One region of the Streptomyces angustmyceticus genome, then DNA from elsewhere that is predicted to be linked to it. Evidence: riboswitches for the same ligand, from Rfam matches in the RefSeq annotation. Region 1 holds a riboswitch; the other holds the start of a gene.

Region 1 (7,152 bases):
AGCAGCGTCACATCGCCGCGGAACTTGTTGACGAGGTACCCGGCGACCAGCGCCTGGTCCTCCTTCGACAGCAGCGCGGTGGTGCCGAAGAAGGAGGCGAACACCCCGCCGCGGTCGATGTCACCGACCACCACCGCCGGGATCCGGGCGGCCCGCGCCAGCCCCATGTTCACGATGTCGGTGCGCCGCAGGTTGATCTCGGCGGGGCTGCCGGCGCCCTCGCAGATCACCGCGTCGTGGGTGCGCCGCAGCTCCGCCAGGCAGTCGGTGACCGTGCCGAGCAACTGCTCCTGGCGCCCCTGGTGGTAGCCCTTGGCGCTGAGTTCGCCCACCGGCTTCCCCAGCAGCACCACCTGGCTGCTGCGGTCGCTGCCGGGCTTGAGCAGGACCGGGTTCATCAGCGCGCTCGGCTCCACCCGCGCCGCGGCCGCCTGCATCGCCTGGGCCCGCCCGATCTCCGCGCCCTCGCGCGTGACGAACGAGTTCAGCGACATGTTCTGGGCCTTGAACGGCGCCACCCGCACGCCCTGCCGGACCAGCCAGCGGCAGATGCCCGCCGTCACCACGCTCTTGCCGGCGTCGGACGTCGTGCCGGCCACCAACAGGCCACCGCCGACGGCACCGCCGGATGCCTCGAACCGCCCGTTCACCGGGTCCTCCTCATGCGCCGGGGCCCCGGCTGTCGTGAGCCGTGCGCGCCAGTGCGCCCACCGCCGCGCGTGTCCTCGCACCCGCGGCCCGGCGGGAGACGGACGACGGGGCCCGCCGCACCGCACCGGCCGCCAGCCGCGCCGCCACCGTCGTCACCAGCGCCAGGGCACTCACCCGGCGCGAGAGCCGCACGGCCCGTTCGATGTCGGGCACCGCGACCGGCGGCGCCCCGTCGTTGAGCACCGGCCGGTGCTCCACCCGCCCGCCGTACGCCAGCGTGCCGCCCAGCCGGACGCCCAGCGCGCCCGCGAACGACGCCTCCACGGGGCCCGCGTTGGGGCTCGGGTGCGCACCGCCGTCCGCCCGCCAGGCCCGCAGCGCACCGCGCCGGTCGGGGCCCGCGAGCACCGTGAGGGCGGCGGTCAGCCGGGAGCCGGGCCAGCCGGCGAGGTCGTCGAGCCGGGCCGAGGCCCAGCCGAAGCGGCGGTGGCGCGGCGACTTGTGCCCCACCATCGCGTCCAGGGTGTTCACCGCCCGGAACGCCACCAGGCCGGGCACGCCGCCCAGCGCGCCCCAGACCAGGGCGCCCACCACGGCGTCCGAGGTGTTCTCGGCGACCGACTCCACCACCGCGCGGGCCATCTGGGGCCCGTCCAGCGCCTGCGGGTCGCGCCCGCACAGATGGGGCAGCCGCTCCCGCGCCACGTCGAGGTCGCCCGCCGCCAGCGCCCCGCCGACGGCCCGCGCCTCCCGGCCGAGCGAGGTGCCGCCCAGCACGGCCCAGGCCGTCGCCGCGGTCAGCGCGATCCCGGCACCGTCGCGCAGGGGGGCAGGGGCGGAGCGTACGGCGCGCCGCACCAGCGCGGCACCGGCGGCGGCACCGCCCGCGCACAGCACGGTGTGCGCCGCTCCCCAGCCGCGGTGGTCGCGCCAGAGGCGGCGTTCGACGGCGGCCGCGGCCCGGCCGAAAGCGGCCACGGGATGGCCGCGCCGGGGGTCCGCCGCGATCAGGTCGCCGAGAAAGCCGAGGGCCGCGCCGCACGCATATCCCGCGTGTTCGCCGCGCACCGGATCAGACCGCCGCCAGGGCGTGTCCACGACGTGCCACGCCTCGAAGGGGCCCTGCGGCAGCGGGCAGTGGGGCTCTCGACGGGCAGCCGGGCATGGCGGTATGTCCTCACTCAGGGTCCGCGCCCTGGCTCGACGTGTCGGCGACCAGAGTCTCCTGGCTCCCCGGATCGGCGGCCCTCCGGCCTTCCAGTCCCGCGTGCGTCGGCGGACGCAGGCGAGGCGGACCGTGGCCTTCGCTGGAGGAACGCTCCCCGGTGACAGTGGCGGGACCGCGCCGGATTCGCACCGGACTTCCTCAGCTGTCGCCGAATGGCTCCGGCAGTCCACCACGTCCCGCGAATGCCCGTCAACTCACTCTTGACCTGCGACGCAGCCCTGTGGCAGGCACTGTGGCGCACGCCACAGCGTGGTGGCGGCATCACCCACGGTTGCCCGCGCACCTGATCCCGCGTCACTATCTGGTGCACGGCGGCGACGGGGCCGCCGGAAGGGGGCCGGGGGATGCCGCAGCGCGCTGACCGACATGAGATCCGCATCAGGATCACGGGCACGAACAATCCCGAACAGGACATCGAGGACCTCAAGGCGTGGCTGGAGCGCGAGCCGTGGCTGGACCGGCGCCGGCACGACTGGCTGCTGCGGCCGCGGCCCGCCGGCGGGGGCGCGGACGGGCCGGGCGACATGGCCGTCGGCGTCGACGACCTGATCCTGGTCGTCGTCGGTGCGGTGGCCGCCGAGATCACCAAGAGCCTCGGCATCGCCCTGCAGGAGTGGCTGCGACGGCGCCGGGAGGAGCGCGACACCGGCGAACGGCCCGCCGTCGCGGTCGGGGCCGGCGACGGCGACCCGCGGCCGCTCGACGAGGCGGGCCCGGACGCCGCGGCCCCCGAACACCCCGATCCCGGCAGCCCGGCGGACGGGAGCGGCAGCACCGCCGGGGACTGAGCCGGATGTCCGAATACGACGCGCGGGGCAAGGTCAACCGGGCGCTGCTGATCTGCGTCGACGACTACCGGCACCTGCCCCCGCTCCCCGCGGTGAAGGACAACGCGCAGGAACTCGAACGCGCCCTGCTCGCCCCCGGCACCGACCTGTTCACCCGCGGCGAGGTCGTCGTCTGCCGCCCCCAGGAGCCCTGGGAGGTGGAACAGGCGCTGGACGCCGTCACCCAGGAGGCCCGCGGACTGCTGCTGGTGTACTTCTCCGGCCACGGCCGGGTGGGCCGCGACGGCGGCAATCTGCAGCTGACCGTCGGCGCCTCGGAACCGCGCCACAAGACCGTCTCCTGGCAGGACATGGTGCTGCCCTACCTGGACAACGCACGCGCCGACCGGATCGTGATCGTCCTGGAGTGCTGCTACGCGGGCAACGCGAGCGAGGCCTTCTACGCCTGCCGCAAACCCACCTCGCTGCTGATGGCCGCGCAGCCCAACCGCCGCATCTTCAGCGGCGAGGAACCCACCGGCGGCAGCGTCTTCAACCGCGCCCTGGTGCGGACCCTGCAGCAGGGCGTACCCGGCAAACGGTTCGTCACCTTCGAGGACCTCGTCCGCTCCCTGCGCGACCAACTGGCCGCGGAACGCACCCCGATGGGCGACGTGTGGGAGCCGCGCTCGGCCAAGCAGAACACCGTCGACGACGTCGTGCTGTCCTTCGCCACCCCCGAGGCCCGCCCGCCGACCCCGCTGCGGATCCGGTTGCGGCGCCGCCTGAAGGCGTACGTCCGGCACTGGCCCAGGATCCTGCTGATCCTCGCGATCGTCCTCGTCCCGGCCACCAGCGGCGTCGTCCTGCTCACGCTCCCGGACCGCGAGGCGCCCTGCCCGCCCGCCCTCGAACTGCGGCTGCTCACCGCCCCCGAGGCCGAACCCGCGCTGCGCCGGGCCGCCTTCGACTACGAGATGTCCGAGGCCAACACCCGGCCGCTGAGCGGCGAGGGCGACCTCCCCGACGGCTGCCGGCGCGCCCAGATCACCGTGTACTCCGCCGCCAAGGACCAGGTCGACCAGGGCTTCGCGGCCGCCGACCGCTGGCAGGGCGAGGCCCGCGGCACCGGCGAGGACCGGCCGGGCGGCCAGGTCACCGACCCCCTCTACCGGCCGGGACCGCAGCCCGACATCTGGATCCCGGAGTCCACCGCCGACTACGACGAGGCTCGCCGCGGCATGCCCCCCAAGGGCTCCCCGGCCACCCTCCACTACACCGCCCCGGTCGCCTACACCCCCCTCGTCGTCGGCATCCCGGCGCCCCGGCGGCTGGACGACGTCGAACCGGCCGGCGCGTCCTGGCCCGAGCTGCTCACCGGCACCGACCGCGACCACCGCGACCTCAGGCTGCTGCGGCCCAGCCCCGTCCTGTCCGGCACCGGCCTGCTGCACACCCTCGGCCTCTACCTCGCCCGCGACGGCTCGGACGCCGCGTCGGCGGGCACCCCCGACCCCGCCCTCGCCCGGCAGGCCGAGGAGCGCCTCGCCGCCCCCGGCAGCCAGTACGCGGGCAGCACCGAACTGCTGTGTTCGCTGCGGCCCGACACCGACGCCGCCGGCTCCGTCGACCGGACGAGGTCCGCGCCCCTGGTCTCGGAGAAGTCCCTCGCCGACTACAACCTGGGCCACGCCATCGGCAGTTGCCCCGCCCTGGACTCCCCGCTCCCGCTGCGCGACCGGTACATCGCCTACTACCCCGGCAACGTCCCCGCGCTCGACCACCCCCTGATCCGCGTCGACTGGCACGGCACCGCGGACGCCGCCCCGCGGCAGGCCGCCGTGGCCCGCTTCGCGACCTGGCTGCGCGAGCCGGACGGCGGCCAGCGCACGCTGACCGCCCAGGGCTACCGCGGGGTGCGCGACAGCGGCCCGCGCCGGGGCTCGCCGCTGCTGGACAGCCGCGCGGACGTCAGTCCCCTCGTCGCCCCCACGGTCCCCTTCACCGCGGACCCCGAACAGGTCTCCCGGGTCCTGGACGGCTACGACAAGGCACAGCGCTCCAGCCAGGTGCTGATCCTCCTGGACGCCTCCACCTCCATGGCGGAGAACGGCAAGCTCCCGGTCGCCCTCGGCGCGGCCGGGCGGGCCGTGGAACTGGCCGGACCACGGCACACCTACGGCCTGTGGACCTTCCCCGACCGCGCCCGCCCCGGGGACCGCGACGCGGTGCGCGAACTCGTCCCGCTCGGCAGCGCCGATCCCGCCCGGGGCCGGGCCGCCCTGGACCGGATCGCGAGCCGCCCGGACGGTGAACTGGTCGACCACGGCGCCGCGATGGAGGAGGCGCTGACCCGGGCCCTGCGGACGATGAAGACCTCCCCGGCCACCAACAAGGCCATCGTGCTCGTCCTGGACCAGGACGACGGCGCGGCCGGGCGCGCGGCGGGCGTGGAGCGCACCCTCGGCACCCTCGTCGAGGACGGGCCCGACGTCCCCGTCCTGGCGCTGGTGATGGGCAAGTCGGGCTGCGACACCTTCGCCCTCCAGCACCTGGCCGACGCCTCCCACGGCCAGTGCGTGCCCAGCGGCCCGCAGGCCGTCGACACGCTCGCCGGGCGGATCGCCTCCATCGGCACGGCCACCAAGGGGGACCGATGACCATCCCGCGCGCCCGGACGGGGGCCGTCCTGGTCTGCCTGGCGCTCCTGCCGGCGGCCGGCGGCTGCACGGCGGGGGAGCCCACCGGCCCGGAGCGGGGCGCGATCGTCCTCGCCACCGGCAGCGACCTCAGCAGCTCCGGCATCCGCCAGGACCTGATCCGCGCCTGGGAGAAGGAGCACGGCCGCACGGTCCGGATCGTCAAACTCCCCGACACCGCCGACGGCCAGCGCAGCCAGCTGCTGGCGGCCGGCCAGTCCGGCAACGGCGGCTACGACGTGCTCAACCTCGATGTCGCCTGGACCGCGGAGTTCGCCGAGGCGGGCGTCATCCGCCCCTGGGCCGACCATCTGGACGGCGACTTCCTCGACAGCGTGGCCAAGACGGTCGAGTACGGCGGCAAGGTGTGGGGCGTCCCGTTCAACACCGACGCCGGGCTGCTCTACTACCGCAAGGACCTCCTGGCGGAGTACCACCGCCCCGTCCCGTCCGACTGGGACGAGCTGGAGAAGACGGCGCAGGACGTGGCGGGCGCCTACAACCGCAAGGCCGCAGGAGCCGCCCGCGGGGCCGGACGGAAGCCGCCGCGGATGTACGGCATGGTCGCCCAGCTGCGGCCCTACGAAGGGCTGACGGTCAACACCCTGGAGTCGGCCTGGGCCGACGGCGGCGACCCCGACGCCACCAGCTTCACCAAGGACGAGCAGGTCGGCGCGCTCCAGCAGGGCGTCACCGACCTCAAGGGCCGGCTCGACGCGATCATGCCGCACGAGGCCACCACCATGGACGAGACGGAGAGCCGCCGCTGGTTCGCCGACGGCCGGGCCCTGTTCATGCGCAACTGGCCGGTCGAGTACGCCTCGGTGGCCGAGAAGCTCACGCCCGGCGTGCAGTTCGACGTCACCCAGCTGCCGGCCCGCCGCGGCGACGGCAGACGGATGTCCGTGCTGGGCGGGCAGAATCTGGCGATCTCGGCCGCCAGCGAGCGGCCGGCCGGCGCCCGGTCCCTGATCGAGGCGCTGACCGGCCCGCGCAGCGAACGCTGCCTGCTGGAGCGGGGGTTCGCGGCGACCCGCGAGTCGGCGTACCGGGAGAGCGCCGGGGCGCCGCGCTGCCCGTCGCACAGCGGTACGGAGCGCGGTGAGCACGGCACCCCGGGAGCGCCGGAGCCGCGGCCCGACACCCGCACCCTGCACGAGGCGCTGCTGGCCGCCGAGCCCCGCCCGCGCAGCGCCCACTACCAGACCTTCAGCAAGGTCGTGCAGCTCGGGGTGTCCGCCTTCCTCAACGGCCGCGGCGGCACGGCCATCGCCGACCGCCTGGCCCGCGAGGCGGACGACGCCCTCGGCGGACGGGGCGCACCGACGACGAAGCGCCCGGCGGACGACGGCTGATGCCGAGGTCCGCCGGGCGCCGGGTGCCGTCCGGTGCTGCCGTCTCCCGTGGGGTCAGGCGGCGACGATCAGGTAGATGCCGTAGGCCACCGCCGCCGCGCACAGGGCGAAGGCGGTCACCGCGCCGGCCCGCGCGCCCGTACCCGGTGCGGTGCCCGCGGCCGTGGCGCCCTCGGTCTGCGGCTTGCGGGACGTCCCGACGATGCCGACGGTGAACAGGCCCACGATCCCGACCGTCACCGCGAGGGTGACGCCGAAGACCTGGCCGAGAGCTGCCCAGTCGATGTTCATGGGGTTCCTTAGGTGAGGGCGGCTAGCGGGAGACCGTCGCGGCCCGGGGGCGCGGGGCAGGAGGAGCGGAGGAGTCGGCGCCGGACGCCTGGGCGGGAATCCCGGCGGCGTCCGGGGACTCGGCCACGGCCGCTGCGGCGTCGGCCACCGGGGTGTCGGCC
Region 2 (7,152 bases), 4.5 Mb from region 1:
CCGGCCGCCGCCAGACCAGCACGAACAGGGCGGCGAGCGCGGCGAGCGCGGCCTCGACGCGGAAGAGCATGCCCTGGCCGATGGTCGCCGTGACCGCGTCGTACCGGCCGGCGAGCCGGGCGTGGACGAAGGCGTCAAGGGCCAGTCCGGCCGCCGCCAGCAGCCGTGCGGCATCGCGGACGATCCGGCCGGGCCGCCCCCGCCGCGGGGCCGAGTGGTCTGGTGCCACGGCTCCTCCAAGCCTCTCGGTGCGTGGCGGTGGCCGGGTCAGCGGACGGTGAGCGTGGCCTTCGTGTACCGGTGGGTCGTGCCGGTGCGCACCCCCTCAATAGACCGCAGACGCCGCCGCCCGGCCATCCGGGCGGCGGCGTTCGGCGTAGTGGGCGGCTGGGAACCGGCCGGGGCGTATGCGACGCGCGCCGGGCCGTGCGCCGCGGCAGCCGTTGCCCGTCAGCGGATCTCGTTCGCCGTGCGGCGGTAGGTGGAGCGGCGGTCCTCGATCCGGTCCCACCGGTCGCCGTAGACGGTCTCGGTGATGCCCGGCTCCCGCAGGAAGTCGTGCGGGAAGCCCAGCGGTACCGCGCTGCACCGGTCGAGCCGTGCCAGTGCGTCGGCGTCGAGCGTGACGTCCACGGCGGCGAGGTTGTCGCGGAGCTGGCTCTCCTTGGTGGCGGCGATGATCGGGATGATGTTGCCGGGCCGGCTGCGCAGCCAGGCCAGCGCCACCTGCGCCGGGCTCCAGCCGCCCTGCTCGGCGACCTCCAGCACCGCGGTGACGGTCTCCTCCGCGTTGTGGTCGCGCTGGTTCTCCTCGCCCACGACGTCGCGCCGGCCCGGCTCGCCGCGGCGGTACTTGCCGGTGAGCCGGCCGGCCGCGAGCGGCGCCCAGGCCAGCACGGCCAGGTCGAAGGCGCGGGCCTGCGGCAGCAGTTCGCGCTCCGGCGTCCGCTCCAGCAGGTTGTAGCGCAACTGCGAGCCCGCGAACGCGGTCCAGCCGCGCAGCTCGGCGAGGGTGTTGGCCTGCGCGATCTCCCAGGCCGGCCAGTCGGACACCCCGACGTAGAGCACCTTTCCCGACCGCACCACGTCGTCCAGCGCCCGCATCACCTCCTCCACGGGCGTGAAGTTGTCCCGTGCGTGCACCCACAGCACATCGAGGTGGTCGGTGCGCAGCCGGCCGAGGCTCTCCTCCACCGACCGGACCAGGTTCTTGCGGTGGTTGCCCGCCGCGTTCACCTCGCCCTTGCGGGTGGCGCAGGTGTACTTCGTCGCCAGCACGAAGCTGTCCCGGCGGCCTTCGAGCAGCTCCCCGAGGATCCGCTCCGAGGTGCCGTCGGTGTAGATGTTGGCGGTGTCGAGGAAGTTGCCGCCCGCCTCCGCGTAGGCGTTCAGGATGCGGCCGCTGGTGTCCTTGCCGGCGCCCCAGCCCCAGTCGTCGCCGATGGTCATGGCGCCCAGGCTCAGCTCGCTCACCCGCAGGCCGGTCCTGCCGAACAGTGTGTAACGCATGTGGTTCCCTTCGATCGGCGCAGCTCTCCGGTGGTGCGCTCACGCTAGGAGCTGGAGCGCACTCCAGCGCAAGGCGCGGCCCGGCGGCGTCCGGGTCCGGCCGGGTGGGGGGATCGGGCCGGGCGGGGCGTTGACGGCGGGGGTTAGTGTGGGCGGAGCAACTGGTTCGCCCTGCCCGCCAGGCAGGCGCGTCGCAAGAGGGAACCCGGTGGGAATCCGGGACTGCCCCGCAGCGGTGAGTGGGAACGACCGCCGTCATACGCACTGGGCCCGGCCGGGTCTGGGAAGCGACGGCCAGTAGGTGTCCGCCCTTGGCGGATGTGCCCATGAGTCCGAAGACCTGCCAGTGCCCCCGCGCGACCGCGCGGGGAGATCTCGGTGACCTCGAGGGCGGGTCGGCGGACATCGGACGGGTATCTCCGGCCTCGCAGGCGCCGGGTCCGTCCGGTTTGCCGTTCCTTCGCGCCCTCGGCCCGTCCCGGGGTCCATGGAGACATACTCGCGAAGGAGAGTTCCGTGACCAGCACGTCCGCGGCCGCGGCCGCACGCGCCACCGTGCACGGCTACCCCCGCCAGGGGCCGAACCGTGAACTGAAGAAGGCCATCGAGGGCTACTGGCAGGGCGGGGTCGGCGCCGACGCCCTGCGCGCCACCGCCGCCGAACTGCGCCGCGACACCTGGCGGCAGCTCGTCGGGGCCGGCGTCCACGAGGTGCCGACCGGCGACTTCTCGTACTACGACCACGTCCTGGACACCAGCGTGATGGTCGGCGCCGTCCCGGCCCGACACCGCGACGCGGTGGCCGCCGACCCCCTCGACGGGTACTTCGCGATGGCCCGCGGCACCCAGGACGTGGCGCCGCTGGAGATGACCAAGTGGTTCGACACCAACTACCACTACCTGGTGCCGGAGTTGGGACCCGATACGGTCTTCGCCGCGGACTCCGCCCAGCAGGTCGGTGAGCTGGCCGAGGCGCTCGCGCTCGGTGCGGCCGCCCGCCCGGTCCTCGTCGGGCCGGTCACCTACCTGCTGCTGGCCAAGCCGGCGCCCGGTGTCGCGGCCGGCTTCGATCCGCTGACGCTGCTCGACCGGCTGCTGCCCGTCTACGCCGAGGTGCTCGCCGACCTCCGGGCGGCCGGCGCCGACTGGGTGCAGCTGGACGAACCGGCCCTGGTGCAGGACCGCTCCCCCGCCGTCCTGAACGCCGCCGCCCGCGCCTACCGCGACCTCGGCACGCTCCCGGACCGCCCCCGGCTGCTGGTCGCCTCGTACTTCGACCGGCTGGGCGAGGCGCTGCCGGTGCTGGCCAAGGCCCCCGTCGAGGGGCTGGCGCTGGACTTCACCGGTGCCGCGGCCGGCAATCTGGGGGATCTGGCGGCGGTCGGCGGGCTGCCCGGCAAGCGGCTGGTGGCCGGTGTCGTGGACGGCCGCAATGTCTGGATCAACGACCACGAGAAGTCGCTGGCCACCCTGGGGACGCTCCTCGGCCTGGCCGACCGGGTCGATGTGGCGTCGTCCTGCTCGCTGCTGCACGTCCCGCTGGACGCCGCCGCCGAGCGCGACATCGACCCGCAGATCGCCCGCTGGCTGGCCTTCGCCCGGCAGAAGACCGCGGAGATCGTGACCCTGGCGCGCGGGCTGGCGCAGGGCACCGGCGCCATCGCGGCCGAACTCGTCGCCAACCGCGCCGACCTGGCGTCCCGGGCCGGTTCGGCGCTCACCCACGACCCGGCGGTGCGCGCCCGCGCCGCGGCCGTCACCGACGCCGACGGCCGCCGCTCGCAGCCGTACGCCGAGCGGGCCGCGGCCCAGCGCGCGCACCTCGGGCTGCCGCTGCTGCCGACCACCACCATCGGCTCGTTCCCGCAGACCGCCGAACTGCGCACCGCCCGCGCCGACCTGCGGGCCGGGCGGATCGACGCCGCGGGGTACGAGGAGCGCATCGCGGCCGAGATCCGGGAGGTGCTGGCCTTCCAGGAGAAGGCCGGTATCGATGTGCTGGTGCACGGCGAGCCGGAACGCAACGACATGGTCCAGTACTTCGCCGAGCGGCTCACCGGCTACCTCGCCACCCGGCACGGCTGGGTCCAGTCGTACGGCACCCGCTATGTCCGCCCGCCGGTCCTGGCCGGGGACGTCTCCCGCCCCGAGCCGATGACGGTCCGCTGGACGACGTACGCCCAGTCGCTCACCGACCGGCCGGTCAAGGGCATGCTCACCGGCCCGGTCACCATGCTCGCCTGGTCCTTCGTCCGCGACGACCAGCCGCGGGCCGAGACCGCGCGGCAGGTGGCGCTCGCCCTGCGCGACGAGGTCGACGACCTGGAGGCGGCCGGGAGTTCGGTGATCCAGGTCGACGAGCCGGCGCTGCGCGAGACGCTGCCGCTGCGGACCGCGGCGCGGGCGGCGTACCTGGCCTGGGCCACCGAGGCGTTCCGCCTGACGACCGCCGGGGTCCGCCCGGACACCCAGATCCACACACACATGTGCTACGCGGAGTTCGGCGACATCCTGGCGGCCATCGACGACCTCGACGCCGATGTCATCAGCCTGGAGGCGGCCCGCTCCCACATGCAGGCGGCCGCGGAGCTCGCCACGGCCGGCTACCCGCGCGAGGTGGGGCCCGGCGTGTACGACATCCACTCGCCGCGCGTACCGGGCGTGGCGGAGGCAACCGCCCTGCTGCGCAAGGGCCTTGACGCCATTCCGGCCGAGCGGCTGTGGGTCAACCCGGACTGCGGCCTGAAGACCCGCGGCTGGCCGGAGGTACGGGCCGCCCTGCAGAACCTGGTCGCCGCGGCCCACGAGGTCCGCGCGAGCGTGCCGGACCCGGCTTCCTGACGGCGGGCGGGGCCGGCGCCCGTGGCGGTGCCGGCCCCGCCCGTGTCCCGGGAACGCAGTGCGGGGCACCCGCCGGACCGCGGGTGCCCCGTACCGGAGGAGGCGGAGGGACGGCGTGCGCCGTCCGCCCGGCTCAGCCCGTGATGAGCGCCGGGTCGCTCACACCCGGCTCACCGTTCTCCACATGGCCGGCGAACCGGCGCAGGAAGGTGCGGTCGGTGTCGGAGACCACCGACAGGTCGTACCAGCGCTTGCTGGCGCGCAGGTCGATCTGCCGGGTGACGGTGGCGCCGGCACGGACGGGGTAGGTCTCGCTCGCCCCGCCGTAGGCGTGGGTGACGGTGAGGTGGCAGTCGGTGCTGCCGTGGTTGGTCAGGGTGAGCGCGATGCGGCCGGTCCGCGCGTCGTGGCGGGCGGTCACCTCGGGTCCGGCCTTCTTGCCGTCGCCCTTGAAGGAGCGCAGGAAGCCGTTCGGGCCGTACACCGTCAGGTCGTAAGTGCCCTTGGAGTACTGGGTGTTCCAGGTGTCGGAGATCTTCTTGCCGGCCTCCGTGGTGTACGTCCAGGGGCCGTCGGTGCGGTTGCCGCCGGTGACGGTGAAGCAGACGCCGGCCTTGTCGCCGCCGCTGAAGGTGAGGGTGTAGCGCCCGCTGGAGGGGGTGGCGGCACCGTCGACGAGCGGCGCGTACGGCAGCGGACGGGACGGCCGGGAGCCCGCCTCCTGCTTGGGCAGGACGGGGTTGGCCGGCGGCTTGGGCACATAGCTGTCGTGCCGCTCGTTGTCCGGCGGCCGGAAGCCGTCGGTGGCCGGGAGCGCGGCCGGCTTGGTGTTCTCCAGACTGAAGTCGAAGGCCGAGGTCAGGTCGCCGCAGATGGCCCGGCGCCACGGCGAGATGTTGGGCTCGTGCACCCCGAAGCGGCGCTCGATGAAGCGGATGATGGAGGTGTGGTCGAAGACCTCGGAGCAGACGTAGCCGCCGGTGCTCCAGGGGGAGACCACGATCATCGGGACGCGCTGGCCGAGGCCGTAGGGGCCGGCGGCGTACTTGGCGTTGCCGCCGAAGTAGTCGAGCGAGGTGTCCACGGTCGACTTGCCCTGGTCGGCGGAGGCCGGCGGGAAGGGCGGCAGGACGTGGTCGAAGTAGCCGTCGTTCTCGTCGTAGGTGACGAGCAGGGCGGTCTTGCTCCACACCTCGGGGTTGGAGGTGAGCGCGTCCAGCACCTGGGAGACGTACCAGGCGCCGTAGTTCGCGGGCCAGTTGGGGTGCTCGGAGAACGCCTCGGGGGCGGCCACCCAGGAGACCTGCGGGAGCTTGTCGGCCTTCACGTCGGCCCTGAGCCGGTCGAAGTAGCCGTCGCCCTTCTTGGCGTTAGTGCCGGTGCGGGCCTTGTCGTAGAGCGGGTCGCCGGGCTTGGCGTCGCGGTACTGGTTGAAGAAGAGCAGCGAGTTGTCGCCGTAGTTGCCGCGGTAGGCGTCCTCGATCCAGCCCCACTTGCCGTCCGCGTCCAGACCGTCGCCGATGTCCTGGTAGAACTTCCAGGAGATCCCGGCCTTCTCCAGCCGCTCCGGGTACGTCGTCCAGCTGTAGCCCGCCTCCTCGTTGCCGAGGACGGGGCCGCCGCCCTTACCGTCGTTGCCGACGTGCCCCGTGTACATGTAGTAGCGGTTGGGGTCGGTGGCCCCGAGGAACGAGCAGTGGTACGAGTCGCAGATGGTGAACGCGTCGGCGAGCGCGTAGTGGAACGGAATGTCCTTGCGCGTCAGGTGCGCCATCGTCCCGGAGGTCTTGGCGGCTATCCAGTTGTCGTACTTGCCGTCGTTGCGGGCCTTGTGACCGCCCGCCCACTCGTGGTCGAGGCCCTCGATGAACTGCATACCGAGGTTCTCGGCGTCCGGGTGGTAGGGCAGGACCTCCGAGGAGCCGTCGGGCTGGTGCCAGACGGACTTCCCGTTGTCCAGGATGAGCGGGCGCGGGTCGCCGAAGCCGCGGACGCCCTTCATCGAGCCGAAGTAGTGATCGAAGGAACGGTTCTCCTGCATCAGGACGACCACATGCTCGATGTCCTTGATGGAGCCGGAGCGTCGCTTGGCGGGGATGGCCGCGGCACGGGCGATGCTGCTCGACAGGGCCGAGACACCCGCGGTGGCACCGGCGATCTGGAGGAAACGCCGCCGATTCAGTTCAGGCATGACTTTGGGGACCTCATGTCGTGTGGGGGTATGCGCGATACAGGGAGTGTTTGCTGTGCGGTGGTGCACGGTCGTGAGGAAACCGTCAGCAGAGTGTTCCAAGAGGAACGAGGCGCGGGGAAGGGGGGGTGTCGCAGGTGTGACGTATCGCCGTACGCACGGCGAACTCCCAGGCCAGGAGGGGCACACGAGAATCCCGGCGGCGGGCCCGGCCGGCGGCGCAGGCGGGCCGGGCGGCGGCCGGGATACGGGCGCGGGCAGCCGGATGCCCGGCAGCGGGACGGCGTCACGGCAGGGCGAAGCGACCCGGGCGACGCGCGGCGGGCCGCGGCCCGGAGCGAGCGCACGGCACACCGCCGACGGGCAACGGCGCGGGGGCCAGGCTACGGTGAGCGGCGGCCGGACACCAGGGGCCGGACGGCGGCCGGCACGGCGGCGCGGCCGGACGGGGTCATGCGCGAGGGCCCGCCGAGGTGTCCTCGACGGGCCCGGGGCGAAAGCGTGGGACGAGCGCGGGCCGGAAGGCGTCGGACGAGCGCCGTCGGACGCACCGCGTCAGACGAACGCCGTCAGACCAGCGCGTCCGTGGAGGACGGCGCCGGGGCGGCCGC

The links. A riboswitch is a leader RNA that binds a small molecule or an ion and turns the genes downstream of it on or off. The one in region 1 is predicted to bind cobalamin.
Region 2: linked by a shared signal. The riboswitch ahead of metE (5-methyltetrahydropteroyltriglutamate--homocysteine S-methyltransferase) and the one ahead of K7396_RS27770 (cobalamin biosynthesis protein) in region 1 are both predicted to bind cobalamin.

What each region holds. Positions count from the first base shown of each region.
Region 1 covers NZ_CP082945.1:6,227,662-6,234,813, forward strand. Annotated here, with positions in the region: gene K7396_RS27765 (cobyric acid synthase) at 1-650, opposite strand, end outside; gene K7396_RS27770 (cobalamin biosynthesis protein) at 661-1,719, opposite strand; cobalamin riboswitch at 1,871-2,018, opposite strand; gene K7396_RS27775 (hypothetical protein) at 2,224-2,667, shown strand; gene K7396_RS27780 (caspase family protein) at 2,673-5,306, shown strand; gene K7396_RS27785 (extracellular solute-binding protein) at 5,303-6,700, shown strand; gene K7396_RS27790 (hypothetical protein) at 6,755-6,991, opposite strand; gene K7396_RS27795 (inorganic phosphate transporter) at 7,014-7,152, opposite strand, start outside.
Region 2 covers NZ_CP082945.1:1,774,083-1,781,234, forward strand. Annotated here, with positions in the region: gene K7396_RS08275 (hypothetical protein) at 1-229, opposite strand, end outside; gene K7396_RS08280 (aldo/keto reductase) at 451-1,509, opposite strand; cobalamin riboswitch at 1,655-1,871, shown strand; gene metE (5-methyltetrahydropteroyltriglutamate--homocysteine S-methyltransferase) at 2,026-4,350, shown strand; gene K7396_RS08290 (phosphocholine-specific phospholipase C) at 4,484-6,541, opposite strand; gene K7396_RS08295 (ATP-binding protein) at 7,111-7,152, opposite strand, start outside.